Regions from separate parts of the Serinicoccus profundi genome, predicted to be linked through region 3. Evidence: predicted binding sites of a transcription regulator. Region 3 holds the regulator's gene; each other region holds the start of a gene.
What was found. The regulator LexA, encoded in region 3, represses DNA repair genes until DNA is damaged. The targets are predictions, from matches to a motif close to TCGAACANNTGTTCGA.

Region 1: FA582_RS09305 (alpha-ketoglutarate-dependent dioxygenase AlkB) is a predicted target of LexA. The motif match lies at 1,636-1,651, and genes of this name have one in related genera.
Region 2: FA582_RS10530 (HNH endonuclease signature motif containing protein) is a predicted target of LexA. The motif match lies at 3,157-3,172, and genes of this name have one in related genera.

The regions. Positions count from the first base shown of each region.
Region 1 is NZ_CP042862.1:2,019,306-2,024,441, forward strand. It holds gene FA582_RS09295 (isoprenyl transferase) at 25-813, opposite strand; gene recO (DNA repair protein RecO) at 819-1,550, opposite strand; gene FA582_RS09305 (alpha-ketoglutarate-dependent dioxygenase AlkB) at 1,663-2,298, shown strand; gene ptsP (phosphoenolpyruvate--protein phosphotransferase) at 2,353-4,851, opposite strand; gene dhaL (dihydroxyacetone kinase subunit DhaL) at 4,844-5,136, opposite strand, start outside.
Region 2 is NZ_CP042862.1:2,279,302-2,284,437, reverse strand. It holds gene FA582_RS10540 (PIG-L family deacetylase) at 1-1,138, shown strand, start outside; gene FA582_RS10535 (alpha/beta hydrolase family protein) at 1,135-3,078, opposite strand; gene FA582_RS10530 (HNH endonuclease signature motif containing protein) at 3,319-4,587, shown strand; gene FA582_RS10525 (dihydrofolate reductase) at 4,687-5,136, opposite strand, start outside.
Region 3 is NZ_CP042862.1:1,060,050-1,065,185, forward strand. It holds gene FA582_RS04935 (sensor histidine kinase) at 1-1,190, shown strand, start outside; gene FA582_RS04940 (Sir2 family NAD-dependent protein deacetylase) at 1,187-2,077, shown strand; gene FA582_RS04945 (PRC-barrel domain-containing protein) at 2,122-2,454, shown strand; gene lexA (transcriptional repressor LexA) at 2,526-3,251, opposite strand; gene FA582_RS04955 (LysM peptidoglycan-binding domain-containing protein) at 3,517-3,939, shown strand; gene FA582_RS04960 (hypothetical protein) at 3,973-4,635, opposite strand; gene FA582_RS04965 (glycoside hydrolase family 65 protein) at 4,679-5,136, opposite strand, start outside.

The DNA.
Region 1 (5,136 bases), 960 kb from region 3:
ACCCCTCGCGTCGCGCCCGGCCACTCATGGCTTCGGCGTGTCCACGGCGCCGCCGTAGCGTCGGTCGCGAGAGGCATACTGCTCGATCGCCGCCCACAGGTCGCGCCGGTCGTAGTCGGGCCAGAGCACGTCCTGGAAGACCATCTCGGCGTAGGCGCTCTGCCAGAGCAGGAAGTTGGACGTGCGCTGCTCCCCCGAGCTGCGGACGAAGAGGTCCACGTCCGGCACCTCCGGGTGGTAGAGGTAACGTCCGATGGTGCGCTCGTCGACGCCCCGCGGCGACAGGCGCCCGGCCTTGACGTCCTCGGCGATGCGGCGGACGGCGTCACCGATCTCGGCACGCCCCCCGTAGTTGACGCAGAAGTTGAGGGTGATCACCTCGTTGTCCCGCGTCTGGCGCTCGGCCGACTCCAGCTCGGAGATCACCGAACGCCACAGCCGCGGTCGCCGCCCGGACCAGACGACCCGCACCCCCCAGGAGTCCAGCTCCTCGCGGCGCCGGTGGATCACCTCACGGTTGAAGCCCATGAGGAAGCGGACCTCGTCGGGGCTACGGCGCCAGTTCTCGGTGGAGAAGGCGTAGGCGCTGATGCACTTCACCCCGATCTCGATGCCGCCGGCGATGACGTCGAGCAGCGAGGCCTCGCCCGCCTCGTGCCCCTGGGTGCGCTTCAGCCCACGCTGGTTGGCCCAGCGTCCGTTGCCGTCCATGACGATCGCCACGTGGCGGGGCACCAGCTCGGCCGGGATCTGCGGCGGCCTCGCACCGGAGCGGTGCGGGGTCGGCGGCTGCGGTGGTCGGACGGCTCTCATCTGGCTCAGGGGGTCCTCTCCAGGTGTCGCAGCGAGCGCACGCCACGCTCCAGGTGCCACTGCAGGTATGCCGCCACGAGCCCGCTCGCCTCGCCCCGGTGACGGCTCTGGCTGGCGTCGGCGAGGGTCCAGTCGCTGGTGAAGAGTGCCGCGAGCAGCGCCATCGTCTCGGGCGCGGGTGCGGTCGAGCCCGGCGGGCGGCAGACCGGGCAGACCACGCCGCCCGAGGGCACGTGGAAGGCGCGGTGCGGCCCGGTCATCCCGCACCGCGCACAGTTGACGAAGCTCGCCCGCCACCCGGCGATGGCGAGGGCACGCAGCAGGTAGGAGTCGAGGACCAGGCGGGCATCGTGCTCCCCGCCGGCGAGCGCCGCCAGCCCCCCGGCGAGCAGCCGGAAGTGCTGCAGCGCGGGCGTCCCCTCCTCCGTGAGCTGCTCGCAGGTCTCGAGCATGACGCTGGCGGCGGTGTAGGACGGGTAGTCGCGGGAGATGACCTCGCCGTAGGGCGCGAGCCCGTCGGCCTGGGTGATGGTGTCGAGGTTGCGCCCCTCGTAGCACTGGACGTCGACGACCATCCCCGGCTCCAGCCGGGCCCCGAACTTGCTGGACGTGCGCCGGACCCCCTTGGCCACGGCGCGGATCCGCCCGCGTGTCCGCCCCAGCAGGATGACGATGCGGTCGGCCTCACCCAGTTTGTACGTCCGCAGCACGATCGCGGCGTCACGGTAGGTGGGCATACCCCAGTGTCCCACCGACCCCCGTCGCAGCCCGGCACCCCGCCCCGGGACGCGCCCGACCCGCCGTCGCCGAACACCCCGCTCTTCGCACACGTGTTCTAGACTGGGGACCATGATGCTCCAGGGCTCACTGCTCGACCAGGTCGACGAGGTCGGTCTGCGGCCGCTGGCGGGCGGGGTGCGCCGCACCCCGCTCGACCACGGTGCGTGGATCGACCTGCGCCCGGGCTGGGTGACCGGCTCGGACGCGCTCTTCTCCCGCCTCGCCCTCGGTGGACCGGCGGGGGTGGAGTGGCACGGCGAGGAGCGGCAGATGTGGGACAAGCAGGTGACGACCCCTCGGCTGCTCCGCTTCTACCGCGAGCGCGAGACGCTCCCCGATCCCGTCCTGGAGCGCGCGCGCCTGGATCTCAGCCGGTGGTATGCCGGCGAGCTCGGCGAGCCCTTCGTCACCGCCGGCATGTGCCTCTACCGCGACGGGCGCGACAGCGTGGCCTGGCACGGTGACCGGGTCGGGCGCAGCAAGGAGCACGACACCATGGTCGCCATCGTCTCGCTCGGCGCGCCCCGCTCCCTCATGCTGCGCCCGCGGGGTGGCGGGACGAGCATCCGGCACGTCCTCGGCCACGGAGACCTGTTGGTCATGGGCGGGTCGTGCCAGCGCACCTGGGACCACTGCGTGCCCAAGACGACCTCACCGGTGGGCCCGCGCATCAGCATCCAGTTCCGCCCGCGCGGGGTGCGCTGAGCACGCAAGGGTATGCGGTGAGCCGGGCGCGCGCCGCGCCCGGACCGTCAGGCCTCAGGCGTGGAGCGCGAGCAGGTCGCGCACCGCGGCGGCGTCCCGGGCGGCGACGGCGCCCGCCGCGAGATCCTGCAGGTCGCGCAGCGAGCCGGCCCGCAGGCGTGACTTGATCGTCGGCACGGCGCTCGGTGACGCGCTGAGCTCACGGACCCCTAGGCCCACGAGCAGCCCGGCGACGTCGGGGTCGCTGGCCAGCTCTCCGCACAGGCTGACGACGACGCCCTCGGGAGCTCGGTCGCAGATGTAGCGGATGAGCTGCAGGACAGAGGGATCGAGGCCGTCGGACCACGTCGCGACCTTCGGGTTGCCGCGCTCGGCGGCCAGGGTGTACTGGCTGAGGTCGTTGCTGCCGATCGAGATGACGTCGAGCCCACGGGCCAACCTGGCGAGACGCACGGCCACTGCCGGGACCTCGACCATGATGCCGACGCCCAGCTGGTGCGGCGGGGCGGAGAGCCCCAGCCGCCGGGCGGCCTCCTGCAGCCGCGCCCTGGCCCAGTCGACGTCGTCCACCGAGGTGACCATGGGGAAGAGGACGTTGACCCGGTGCGCGCGGGCGACCTGGCAGAGCGCCTCGAGCTGATCGAGCAACAACGACGGGTCGTCCCGGAAGGCGCGGATCCCGCGCACCCCGAGGAAGGGGTTGGCCTCCGGCTCGATGGGGATGAAGTCCAGCGGCTTGTCGCCGCCGACGTCCCACGTGCGGATGGTCACGGCGTGCGGGGCGAAGGACTGCGCGATCGCGGAGTAGACCTCCACCTGCTGCTCGACGGTCGGGGCGCGGTGCCACTGGGCGAAGACCGCCTCGGTCCGCACCAGCCCAGACCCCTCTGCACCCAGCCCTGCTCCCAGCCGGGCGACCGCGAGCGAGGAGACGTTGGCCTTGACCGTGATGCGGGCGCCGTCCCTGGTGACGACGGGCAGGTGGGTGTCGGCGAGGGCCTGCTCCCGCTCGGCGGCGCGCCGCTCCAGCACCTGGGAGAAGGCCGCCTGGACCTCCGGCGGCGGGTCGATCTCCAGCCGTCCCGCGCGGGCGTCGAAGGCGATGACCGTGCCCGGGGCGACATCGGCGCGGGCACCTGCGCCGGTGAGCACGGGCACCCCGCGGGCCCGGGCGATGAGCACGCCGTGCCCCAGAGCGCCCCCGTGCCGGGTGACGACGCCGCGGATGGCGCCGGCGTCGAGGGAGATCGCGAGGGCCGGGTCGAGCTCTTCGACGACGAGGACGCCCTCCCCCAGGGACTCGGGCTCGGCCACGTCGAGCAGGACCCGCATGACGCGCTCGCCGATGCTGCGCACGTCCTGCGCGCGTTCCTGCAGGTAGGCGTCGGGCAGGGCCTCGAAGCGGGCGGCCACGGTGTCGACCGCGCCCTGCCAGGCAACGGCAGCCGCCTCGCCCGCGCCGATCCGGGTCTCGACATCGGTGATCAGCTCGGGGTCGCGCAGCAGCGCGGCGTGCGCGTCGAACACCTCGGCCTGCCCATGGCCGAGATGGCGCCGGGCCCGGGTCGCGAGCTGCTCGAGCGTGCCGAGAGCGTCAGCCACCGCGCCGCTCAGACGCCCCTGCTCCTGCTCCGCCCCCTCGGAGACCAGGTCACCGGGGTCCGGCACCGTCTGGTGGAGGACGGCCGGGCCCATCGCGGCCTCGAGCCCGGAGCCGGCGACCCCGGGCTCGTCGCTCACGGCGGGCGCGGGGGCCTGCTCATCGGCCAGCGGCTGCGCCGGGCCGGGCTCGTCCCCGAAGGCGGTGGCCGCCAGCCGCTCGATCTGGCCGAGGACGTCGGCGGCCTGCTCCCCCGTCGCCTCGACCCGCAGTACGTGGCCCTGCAGCGCGCCGAGCGTGGCGACGCCGGAGAGGCTGAGCGCGTCCACGGGTCCGGTTCCGGTCGTCATGTTGCGCACCCGCACCCTGGTCCCGGGCGACACCCCGCCGGCGGTCGACACGAGGCGGGCCGCGGGCCGCGCGTGCAGACCGTGCTCCCCCGTGACCGACACCTCGACGCAGTCCCACTCGCACGGCTCGTCCTCTGGGGCCTGCTGGCCGGGAGCCTGGTCCGCCGGCGCATCACCCAGGTGGGCCGCCTTGGCGTCGAGCCCGCGGCGCGCCTCGGTCGCGCAGGTGGCGAGGTCGGCCCCGGTGCCTGCGGCCACGGTGGCCGCGATGAGACCCTCGACGAGCGGGGCCGAGCTGACGACGACCCGTGCGGCGACCGCGGGGTCCACCATCTCCAGGGCCATCTCAGTGGAGAGCACCGCGCTGCCCAGGTCGACGAGCACGAGCACGCCAGCGCCCTGAGACGCCTCGTCGGCGCGGCCCACGGCCTCGGCGATGGCGACCGCGTCGGTGCCGGTCGTCTCCTCGTCCAGCCCTGCGGCGATCTCGAGCCTCGGGCCGCCCTCGGGGCTCATCTCCGCGGCGAGCGCGACGGCCGCCGTGGCCAGGGCCCGGCTGTGCGAGACGACGACCAGCGCGATCATCGCGGCCGGCTCACGCAAGCGTCTTCGCCGCGGCCTCGATGAGCAGGGTCGCGCTGGTGGCTCCCGGGTCCTGGTGCCCGGCGCTGCGCTCCCCGAGGTAGGACGCGCGTCCCTTGCGCGCCACCATCGGCTCGGTGGCGTCGCGCCCCTGCGCCGCGGCGTCCGCCGCCGCGCGCAGGGCGTCCGCGAGCTCGGCCCCCGACCCGGCGGCCTCCTCGAAGGCGTCGAGCGCGGGTGAGAGCGCGTCATACATCGTCTTGTCGCCGGTCTCGGCCTTGCCGCGCGCCACGATGCCCTCGACCC
Region 2 (5,136 bases), 1.2 Mb from region 3:
GAAGCTCGATCGTCGGGGGGCCCGGTGGGTCGTAGCGGCGCATCCTGAGGATGGCCATCCGGACCACCGCGCGGTCGCTGGGGCGGTCCGTGGTCTCGGTCACCGCGTAGTGAGGTTCAGCCTGGGCACCCTCATGTCGGGGGAGGCCGCGCTCTATCGACCGACACGGAGCACCAGTGATCAGATACAGATCGCGGTGGCTGCCTACCAGCAGTTCGGCCGCCAGTCCGTCAAGGACGAGTTCTCAGCCCTGCGCAGGTCGGGCTACGTCAGCCGGGTCGTGGCCATCTCGCGGGAGACGGCCGCTGACATCCCTTCGCCGGGCCCGGCGCAAGGCCAGCAGCAGGAGCGGGTGAGCCCTCCCCCGACCACGGGCCCGACCGGCGTAGGGACGTCACCGGTGTTCGTGCTGGGTAATCAAAAGTCGGGAAGCACGGCGATCGCTGCTCTGCTGGCCGAATGCATGGGTGGCAAGCCGTCCCTTGACGTGTTGTATCAGAGCCGCACCCGGCTGGAGGACCTGCTGGGGCAGGACGAAGCCATCGCTGCGCTGGCCCAACGACGCTCCAAAGCTTTCTCCGCCGAGGTCGTGAAGGACAACGACTTCATCTTCATCCTTCCTTCGCTGCGGGCTGCCTTCCCGGATGCGCCCGTGGTCTTCGTCGTCCGCGACCCAAGGGACAACATCAGGAGCATCCTCAATAGGGTGGATCTCCCTGGCTCCCAGCAGGATCTGACCACCGAGCAGTACGCCCACCTCCGCGACACACTTCCCGGCTGGCACTCCATCGTGACCAATGCGGGGATCGTCGCCGAGCCGCAGCAGTATGTCGAGGCGCTGGCCGAGAGATGGGCGCGCGCCGTGTCGGCCTACCTCGAGGCCGCAGACCGGATAACCCTCATCCGGTACGAGGACTTCTGCACCGACAAGCGCGGGCAGATCGAGAAGCTGTCCCGATCATTGGGCCGCCCGGTCGTCCACGACATCACCGGCTCGCAGGACCGACAGTTCCAGCCCCGGGGAGATCGCGAGATCTCTCCGGAGGCGTTCTTCGGTCCGGACAACCTCCGCAGGATCGAGGCAAGGTGCGGCGCGCTCATGTCGCGGCTCGGATACCAGCGGAGCGGAACCGCCTAGCGCAGGTGCTCGGCCCACCAGTCGAGGATGTGCTCGAAGCGCTGCTGTCGGTGGCGCGGCTGGCCGCTGCGGGAGAGCTCGTGACCTTCGCCCGGGAAGATCAGCAGCTTGGTCGGCACACCGTTGCGCTTCAGGCGGGCGAAGAGGCGCTGTCCCTGCTCCAGGGGGCACCGGAAGTCACGCTCGGAGTGGATGATCAGTGTCGGGGTGGTGATGTTGTCGGCCCAGGTCAGCGGCGACTGCTCGTGCTGGTAGGCGCCGGCATACTCGTCGGCGAAGAACCAGCCGATGTCGCTGGTGCCGGCGAAGGAGTCCCAGGCGTTGACGGCCCGCTCGCTGATCGCGGCGGTGAAGCGGTCGCTGTGACCGACGAGCCAGGTCGTCATGAGACCGCCGTAGGAGCCGCCCTGGACGCCGAGGCGTGAGCTGTCGAGCCCGGGCAGGGTCAGCGCGTGGTCCAGCAGCGCGGTGAGGTCGGTGACATCGACCGTGCCGATCGCCTCCTTGACCGCCCGCCCGTGGCTCGCGCCGTACCCCGCACCACCGCGCGGGTTACCCATGACGACGGCATACCCCGCACCTGCGAGCACCTGCGCCTCGTCGAAGAGGTTGCCGGAGTACTGCGCGTAGGGGCCGCCGTGGATCATGAGGATCACCGGGTGGCCCGCCTTGCGACGTGCCTTGGTGGTGGGCCGGAACAACCACCCGTGGACGGGGTAGCCGTCCCCCGAGGTCGCCTCGAGCTCCTCCGGTTCGATGGCCGCGGCCGAGCCGGTGAGGTGCCGCGCCAGCTCGGTCCGCTGGGTGAGCGGCTCGCTGCCGCGGCCCACGAACAGCTCGGAGTATGACGTGCGCGTTCCCGCGACAGCGACCGTCACGTCGCCACCGGTCGCCAGCGCATCGACGCTCACGTGGCCGTCGAGAACGACTGTGCCGGAAGGGAGTTCGCGTACCTCGGTGTCGCCGCGCCGCTCGAAGGCCGCGATGACCCGGCCGTCGTCGGCGATGACGGGTGAGCAGGCGAGGTGGTCGTCCTCGGCGTCCGTGAGCGCCACGCCGGGGCCGTCCAGGCGGCGCAGGACGGCATTGTGGGCCACGAAGTCCTGGAGGGACGGGCCGAGGTCGTTGGCGCCGTAGACGGCCGTGCCGTCGGTGCCGACGGTGAGGCTGCCGACGGACCCCGTCCCGTCGGTGTGGCGGCGGAATCCCTTGCCGCGCAGGTCGATCGAGCACACGTCCCGCACGAGGGTGTCGGGCCTCCAGGTGCCCCGCCGGTCGCGGGAGGCGAGGAAGGCGACGCGGGTGCCACCGTGCAGGAAGACCGGTGCCGTGTCGTCGCCGGCGCCATGGGTGAGCTGGGTGCTGGTGGGGATCGCCTCGGGCGCAGCCGGGTCGTGGGGGTCGGTGACGTCGACGGGGGCGAGGTCGAGCAGGAAGATCGCGCTCGGTCGGTCGAGCACGTAGCCGAGACCGTCCGCGAGGTAGGTGCTGTGCTCGATGAGGCGCGGCGCCTCCTGGTCGGGCTTGACCTCCGTGTCGGTGCCGTAGCGACCCTCCTCGGGCACGCGGGCGGCATACACGATCTGGCTGCTGTCGGGGGACCAGGAGTAGGCGCCGACACCGAGCGGCTGGTCGGTCAGCAGGCGTGCGTCGCCGCCATCCGTGCTCATGACGTGCAGCTGGGCCGGGCCGTCCTCGGAAGCGCGGAGGAAGGCGAGCCGGGTGCCGTCGGGGGAGTAGCGGGGGGCGGAGTCGCGGGTGCCGTGGGTGAGCCGGGTCAGTTCGGCGTCCTCGACCGTGAGGTCCAGGCGCCACAGGCTGGTGCGGTAGCGGTTGTCCTCCACGTCGGGCCGACTGAGGACCACGACGGTGTCTCGTCCAGCGGGGTGGACGGTCGGGGAGGAGAGGGTGCGGATCAGGGTGAGGTCGCCAGGTTTCACCAGAACGAGCCTACGCCGCAGCGTCCGAGTCGCCAGTGGGGGGCATCAGCGCAGGTGGGAAGGTCTGTCAGTCGGCGGTCGTACAGTTGTTCGCATGAAGGGGAATCGCGGGGGCGAGGGTCCGTCGGGCGGTGGCCGGGACCCCAGGACGAGGGGCGTCGAGCCGGGGTGCGCCGGTGCCATCGACGAGGTGAGCCGTGGTCTGGACCGCGCTGTGGTCGCTCTGAGCCGGCCGGCGCTGTGCATGAGCAGGAGCTCTCGCAGGTGCTGTCCGGCCTCGACACCGCGCTGGCACGGATTCAGTCGCTCCTGGTGACGGTGGCGCGGGAGGCCATCACGCGGGGACTGCACGTGGGTTCCGGGTTCTCCGTCATCGACTGGGTGAGGAGTCAGTGCCCCGGGTTGTCGACCCGTGAGGCCGCCGAGGTGGCGACCGTGGCCCGGGCCGGCCAGGAGCAGGTCCACCAGCCGCTGCTCGACGCGGTCGAGCGTGGGTCGGTGACCGTCTCGCGCGCCGCGTCGGTGCTACGGGCGCTCGGGCGGATCCGACCAGCGGTGGGGGAGTCGGAGTATGCGGAGGCGACCGAGCTCCTCGCCGCTGCGGCCGGTGATGACCGCTTCGACGACAAGGCTCTGACCAGGATCACCTCGAAGCTCGTGGCGTCCTGCCTGTCCGAGCGCGAGCAGGTCGCCCGGGAGAAGGCTCGACACGAGCTGCGCGACCTGCACGAGTCCTCGCTCGCCGACGGGTCGGTGCGTCGCTTCGTGCTCACGGTCGGCGATGACGCCGACGTCGCGACGATCCAGGCCATCCTCCGCTCGCCGTTGGCAGCGCCGGTCACGGCCACGGGTGACGGCGGCGCCCCGACCGCGACCACGTCGACGACAGTTTCGACGGCAACGGCGACGACGGCGACGACTGCGCCAGGGACGTCAGCGACGACTGCACAAGGGGTGACGGCGACGACTGCACCAGGGATGACCGCGATGCTGGACACGCGCACGCCGGGGCAGCGCCGATATGACGCCTTCATGACGGTCCTCCGTCGAGGGGTGGCCGGCAGTGAGGGTCAACCGACCACGCCCAAGGCGCAGGTCATGGTGACCATGGCACTCGACGAGCTCACCGGTGCCCTACGTGGAGCGGGGGTCACCGTGCACGACGGCACCCTGAGCGCCGGTCAGGTGCGCCAGCTCGCGTGCGAGGCCGACCTCATCCCGGCCGTGCTCGGCGAGAAGGGCGAGATCCTCGACCTCGGGTGCGCCCGCCGACTGGTCACCCCGGGGCAGCGACGAGCCCTCGCTCACCGAGATCAGGGGTGCACGTTCCCGGGGTGCCACGTGCCGGCGTCCTGGTGCGATGCGCATCATGTCGTCCACTGGGCCAGGGGCGGACGATCGGACCTCGCCAACTACGCCTTGCTGTGTCCCAGGTACCACACGTGGGTCCACCAGCACGACGCCACGGCCCAGGTCGACGCCACCGGTGTGCGGTGGAAGCTGCGATGATCCTGCCCCGCACCCGACCCGGGAGGGCCGGGTGATGGGGCTGCGATCGAGCCGGACTTGCCGGCTGTGACTCGATGTCCTGGCCCGGAGGCTGCGCTGTCAGGCCGATGTCGCGCCGGGGCGGTCGAGGCGTTCCCAGGTGACCCACGCGACCACGGCGTCGTCTCCGGAGCCGGGCTGGCGAGAGACGACGCGCCACGCCGAGGGGTCGACAGGGGGGAAGCGGGTGCGGCCTTCCGGCTCGAGGTCGACCTCGGTGAGGATCAACCGTTGGGCATGATCGATGGTCTGGGCATAGATCTCACCGCCACCGACGACGAAGACCTCGCTGTCCCCGGCCATGAGCAGGGCCTCCGCGAGCGAATGAGCCACCTCGGCGCCCGGTGCGGACCAGTCGCGTTGCCGGGTGACCACGATCGTGCGTCGGCCCGGCAGCGCGCGGCCGATGGAGTCCCAGGTGCCTCGACCCATGAGCAGGACTCCGCCCATCGTGGTCTGCTTGAAGAACCTCAGATCAGTGGGGAGGTGCCACGGCATCGACGACCCGTC
Region 3 (5,136 bases):
CCACCACCAACGACCTCACCGAGCTCGACGCGGGCCAGCTCCGGCGGATCGAGGAGGCCATCGCCACCGAGGCGCAGGAGGCGGGTGGGGTCGGGTCGGGCACCCCGCTGCCGTTCTCGGTCGACCTCGGCGAGGACGTGGGGGACTATCGGGTGGTGGTGGATGAGCAGCCGGACGGGACGACCCTGACGATCGGGCTGCCGATGGCGGGGGTCACCGACACCACCCGCCAGGCCATGGCGATCCTGCTCCCGGTGGGTCTGCTCTCGCTCCTCGCCGCCGGAGGCGGATCGGCCTACCTCGTCCGGCGCGACCTCGCCCCCCTCGACCGGGTCGCCGCCACGGCGCGGCGGGTCTCCCAGCAGCGTCTGGAACGTGGGGAGGTCGCCGTGGGGGACCGGGTGCCCGAGGCCGATGCCGACCCGGACACCGAGGTGGGGCAGGTGGGGATCGCCCTCAACGACCTGCTCGACACCATGGAGGCGGCGCTCTCGGTGCGGCACGAGAGCGAGCAGCGGGTGCGGCAGTTCGTGGCGGACGCCTCGCACGAGCTGCGGACCCCGTTGTCCTCGATCCGGGGCTATGCCGAGCTGTCGCGCAGGGAGAGCGAGCCGGTGCCCGAGGGGGTGAGGTATGCCCTGGACCGGGTCGAGTCGGAGTCGCTGCGGATGCAGGGCCTCGTCGAGGACCTCCTGCTGCTGGCGAGGCTGGACGCCGGGCGACCCCTGGAGCGGCTCCCGGTCGACCTCACCCTGGTGTGCCTGGACGCGGTCAGTGACGCGCGGGCGGCCGGACCGGACCACCACTGGCAGCTCGACCTGCCCGAGGAGCCCGTCGAGGTGGTGGGCGACGAGGCGCGCCTCCGGCAGGCCCTGGCCAACCTGCTCGCGAATGCCCGCGCCCACACCCCGCCCGGCACGCGCGTCACGACCGGTCTGGTCGCCACCGGCCGGGAGGTCCGGCTCACGGTGAGCGACGACGGCCCGGGCGTGCCACCCCAGCTGGCGCCCACGGTCTTCGAGCGCTTCGCCCGCGGGGACGACTCACGCTCTCGCGCTGCGGGGAGCACCGGCCTCGGCCTGTCGATCGTGGCGGCCGTCGCCAAGGCGCACGACGGGAGGATCACCCTGGAGCCGACGCCGAGCGGCACGACGTTCCTGCTCACCCTGCCGCAGGCCGGGCCGCGGTGAGCGCCGTCGGGCCTCTTGACCTGGCCCTGACCATGCCTCCGGCGGTCCCGGTCGACCCGCGGGCCGCAGAACGGCTGCGCGACCTCCTGTCCGGTGCCGGTGTCGTCGCGCTCACGGGTGCGGGCATGTCCACCGGCAGCGGGATCCCCGACTACCGCGGGCCCGACGGCACCCGCCGGGTCCAGCCGATGCAGCACGGCGAGTTCGTCCGCTCTGCCGAGGGGCGCCAGCGCTACTGGGCCCGGGCCTACGTGGGCTGGGGCCGGTTCGCGGCAGCGGAGCCCAACGCCGCCCACCGTGCCGTCGCCGACCTGGAGCGGCTCGGTCTGGTGCGCCACGTCATCACCCAGAACGTCGACGGCCTCCACCAGCGCGCCGGGAGTCGCCGGGTGCTGGAGCTGCACGGGACCCTCACCGCGGTCACCTGCCTGGACTGCGGCGAGGAGACCTCGCGGGAGCGGGTGCAGGAGTGGCTCACCGACGCCAACCCCGGATTCCTCGACCGGATCGACGCGCCCTCCCAGGTGCGACCGGACGGCGATGTGGCGCTCCCGGAGGCTCTGGTCACCTCGTTCCGGACCCCGCGCTGCCTCGTCTGCGGGCAGGACCGCCTCAAGCCCGACGTCGTCTTCTTCGGTGGGTCGGTCGCCAAGGAGGTCGTCGAGCGGGCCTTCGTCCTCGTCGAGCAGGCGCGCTGCCTGCTCGTGCTCGGCTCCTCCCTGCAGGTGATGAGCGGCTACCGGTTCGTCCGGCGCGCGGCGCGGGACGGCATACCGGTCGCCATCCTCACCCGGGGGAGCACCCGCGGTGACGCCGAGGCGACGCTGCGTCTCGACGGACTCGTCGGTGACGTGCTCCCCCGCCTGGTCCGGGACCTGGGTGGCTAGGCTGGGGGCGTCGGCCGCACGAGGCCGCGACGAGGAGGTCGCCAGTGGTCACTTACGAGCAGCTGGGTGAGATGTATGACGCGGAGGTCGTCGACCAGGACGGCCACAAGGTCGGTGGACTCGACCAGGTCTACCTGGACAACGGCACCGGCGAACCGGCGTGGGTCTCGGTGCGCACCGGATGGTTCGGCGGTCGCAAGATCTTCTGCCCCGTGTCGAACGCCGTCATCCGCGACGGACAGATCGAGGTGCCCTACCCGGTCGACATGATCAAGGACGCTCCTGACATCCCGTGCGACGGCCACCTGACCGAGGACGAGGAGGAGCAGCTCTACGACTACTACTCCATCGACGAGGGCCCTGCGCCCTCGGCATGAAAGGGGTGCGGCGCCACCCCCGACGAGGATGGAGGTGCCGGGGGCGGCGCCGCGGTCAGGGTGGGTCTGGGTCAGACCCGGCGCAGGACCGCCGTCACCTTGCCGAGGATCACGGCGTGGTCGCCGTCGATCGGCTCGTAGGCCGGGTTGTGCGGGATCAGCCACGTCTTGCCGTCGCGGTGACGGTAGGTCTTGACGGTGGCCTCGTTGTCGAGCATGGCGGCGACGATCTCGCCGTTGACGGCGGTGGGCTGGCGGCGCACGACGACCCAGTCGCCATCACAGATGGCGGCGTCGATCATCGAGTCGCCGACCACCTTGAGCAGGAAGAGCTCGCCGTCGCCGACGATCTGCCGGGGGAGGGGGAAGACGTCCTCAACCGCCTGCTCGGCGAGGATCGGGCCACCCGCCGCGATGCGCCCGACCAGCGGGACGTAGGACGGCTGGGGTCGGGCGTCGCCGATCCCGGTCTCGTCGAGGCTCTCGCTGGACACGGGAGTGGCGGAACCCTCACCCTCGCCCCGGCGGTAGCCGGCGCCGTCGCTGCCCGGGAGGACGACCTCGATGGCGCGCGGACGGTGGGGGTCGCGGCGCAGGAAGCCCTTGCGCTCCAGCGTCTTGAGCTGGTGGGCGACCGAGCTCGGTGAGGTGAGCCCGACGGCGTCCCCGATCTCGCGCAGGCTCGGTGGGTAGCCGCGGTGGTCCACCGAGTCGCGGATGACGTCGAGGACCCGCCGTTGGCGGTTGGTCAGGTCGGCGCCGCCGTCGCGGTCCGGCATCTCGTGAATCGTGGCCATGCTCTCCATCCCCTCGTGCGGGCCCCACCCAGTCCGACCATGGATGGCCACGGTGGCCATCCGACTGCATCATTGCTGGTCAGAGGGTCTGTCAGTGGTGGGTGCTTGAGTTCCTGACATGAGATCAGCGTACGCCCGCCGGGAGCCGAAGGCAAACATGTGTTCGGTCAGCGTGTCGACATCATCCGACGGGTGTGCTATCAATGAGACAGACGTGCGATCGGACACGTGTCCGCACCGCACCGCCCCGAGGAAGGTGAACACCATGAGCACCGCCATCGCGCACGACATCCTGGCCCCCGTGGTCCCCCTGACCGACCCGAGCCGCCGCGGCGGTCGTCGGCCGCACCTGCGGCTCGTCGGAGATCAGGAGCGACGCCCGAGCCGCGCCACGCGGAGGCGCTCCGCCGCCTGCCAACTGCGGCTGACGCGTCGGGGTCGGCTGGCCATCACGACGACCACCACCCTCGTCCTGGCGCTGGTGATCTGGTCCATGGTCGGCCTGCTCGGCCCCGCCGACGCCACGAGCTCGGTCACCGTCGAGCGCGGGACGACCCTGAGCGAGATCGCGAGTGAGCAGCTCCCGGAGCTCCCGCTGAGTCAGGCGATCACCGCGATTCAGCGGGCCAACAGCCTCAGCACCACCTCGGTCGCTGCCGGTCAGGAGCTCGTGATCCCGGGTCGCTGAGGCAGGTTCGACGGGGCCGTGAAGCCCCGGCGTTCAGCCTGCGGGGTTGTCGGTCCGAGGGGCGCCGTCGGCAGCGGTGCCAGGGGAGGGCAGGCCGCTCACGGCCTCCCAGACGACGGGCAACTGGTCGGTGGGGATGAAGTAGCCGGACAGGTGGGGGTCGAACATCAGCCCGGCGATGCCGGCGTCGGCGTAGGTCTGTGCGGAGTCCACGAGCTCCTGCGGCGTGAGGGCGATGGCGCGCAGGTCCTCGTCGTGGGCCACCATCTCGTTCTGGACCGCGAAGTGGCGGGCCCGCTCCGAGCTGGTGAAGGTCAGCAGCATCATCTGGCCGTCGATCTGCGCGGCAGCCGGGGACTCCGCACCGGGCTCGCCGACCGCGATGAACCACCAGTGCGGCAGGTCCATGGTGGCGCGCCAGAGCTGGGTCATGCCCTCGTGGTCCTCTGCGCCGGTCACGCCCGCCGCGAGGGTGTCGGTCTCCGTCGGCTCCGGCTGAGCGAGCTGCCCGAGGCGCGTCGTCCCACTGGTGTGGTCGCCGGAGGCGTCCTGGGTTGCGGGAGACGCAGGATCGCCGTCCGACCCGGTGCCCGGGGCCGGCGAGGTGGAGCCCTCGGCCGCCGGACGCTCACCTTCGTAGATGGACTCGGCCGGGCGGTCGTCGTCCTGGAAGGGGATGTCGGTGGGCTCGCTCATACCCTCCAGTCGACCACATGGGGCGCACGAGGGCCAATCCCGCTCACGCTGTCGGGACCGCCGGTGACTCCGGTACGGGGCCGGTGGACTCCCACTCCTCCTGGGGCCAGCTGTGCGGGACCACCCCTCCGGGGCGTCCCGGCATACCCGAGCGGCGGTCCGTCGGGGTGCTCCCGGTCGCAGCCGCCTCGGAGGTCGGTGCGCCGGCGCGGCGCGGACCGTGGTCGTGCAGCCCCACGACCACCTCCTCCTCACCCACCGTGACCTGCGCTCCGCGGAGGCCGAGGGACACCGGGTCGCCGACCTCGACGACCAGCCGCACCTGCTGCTGCTCGACCGTCACCCGCAGGCGCGATCCGTGCCAACGCATACGCCAGGTCAGGGCTGGCCACGAGGCGGGGAGGCGAGGATCGAGGGTCAGCTGACCCCCGTGGTCGCGCAGGCCCCCGAAGCCGGCGACGAGCGCGCTCCACACCCCGCCGGTCGAGGCCACGTGGACAC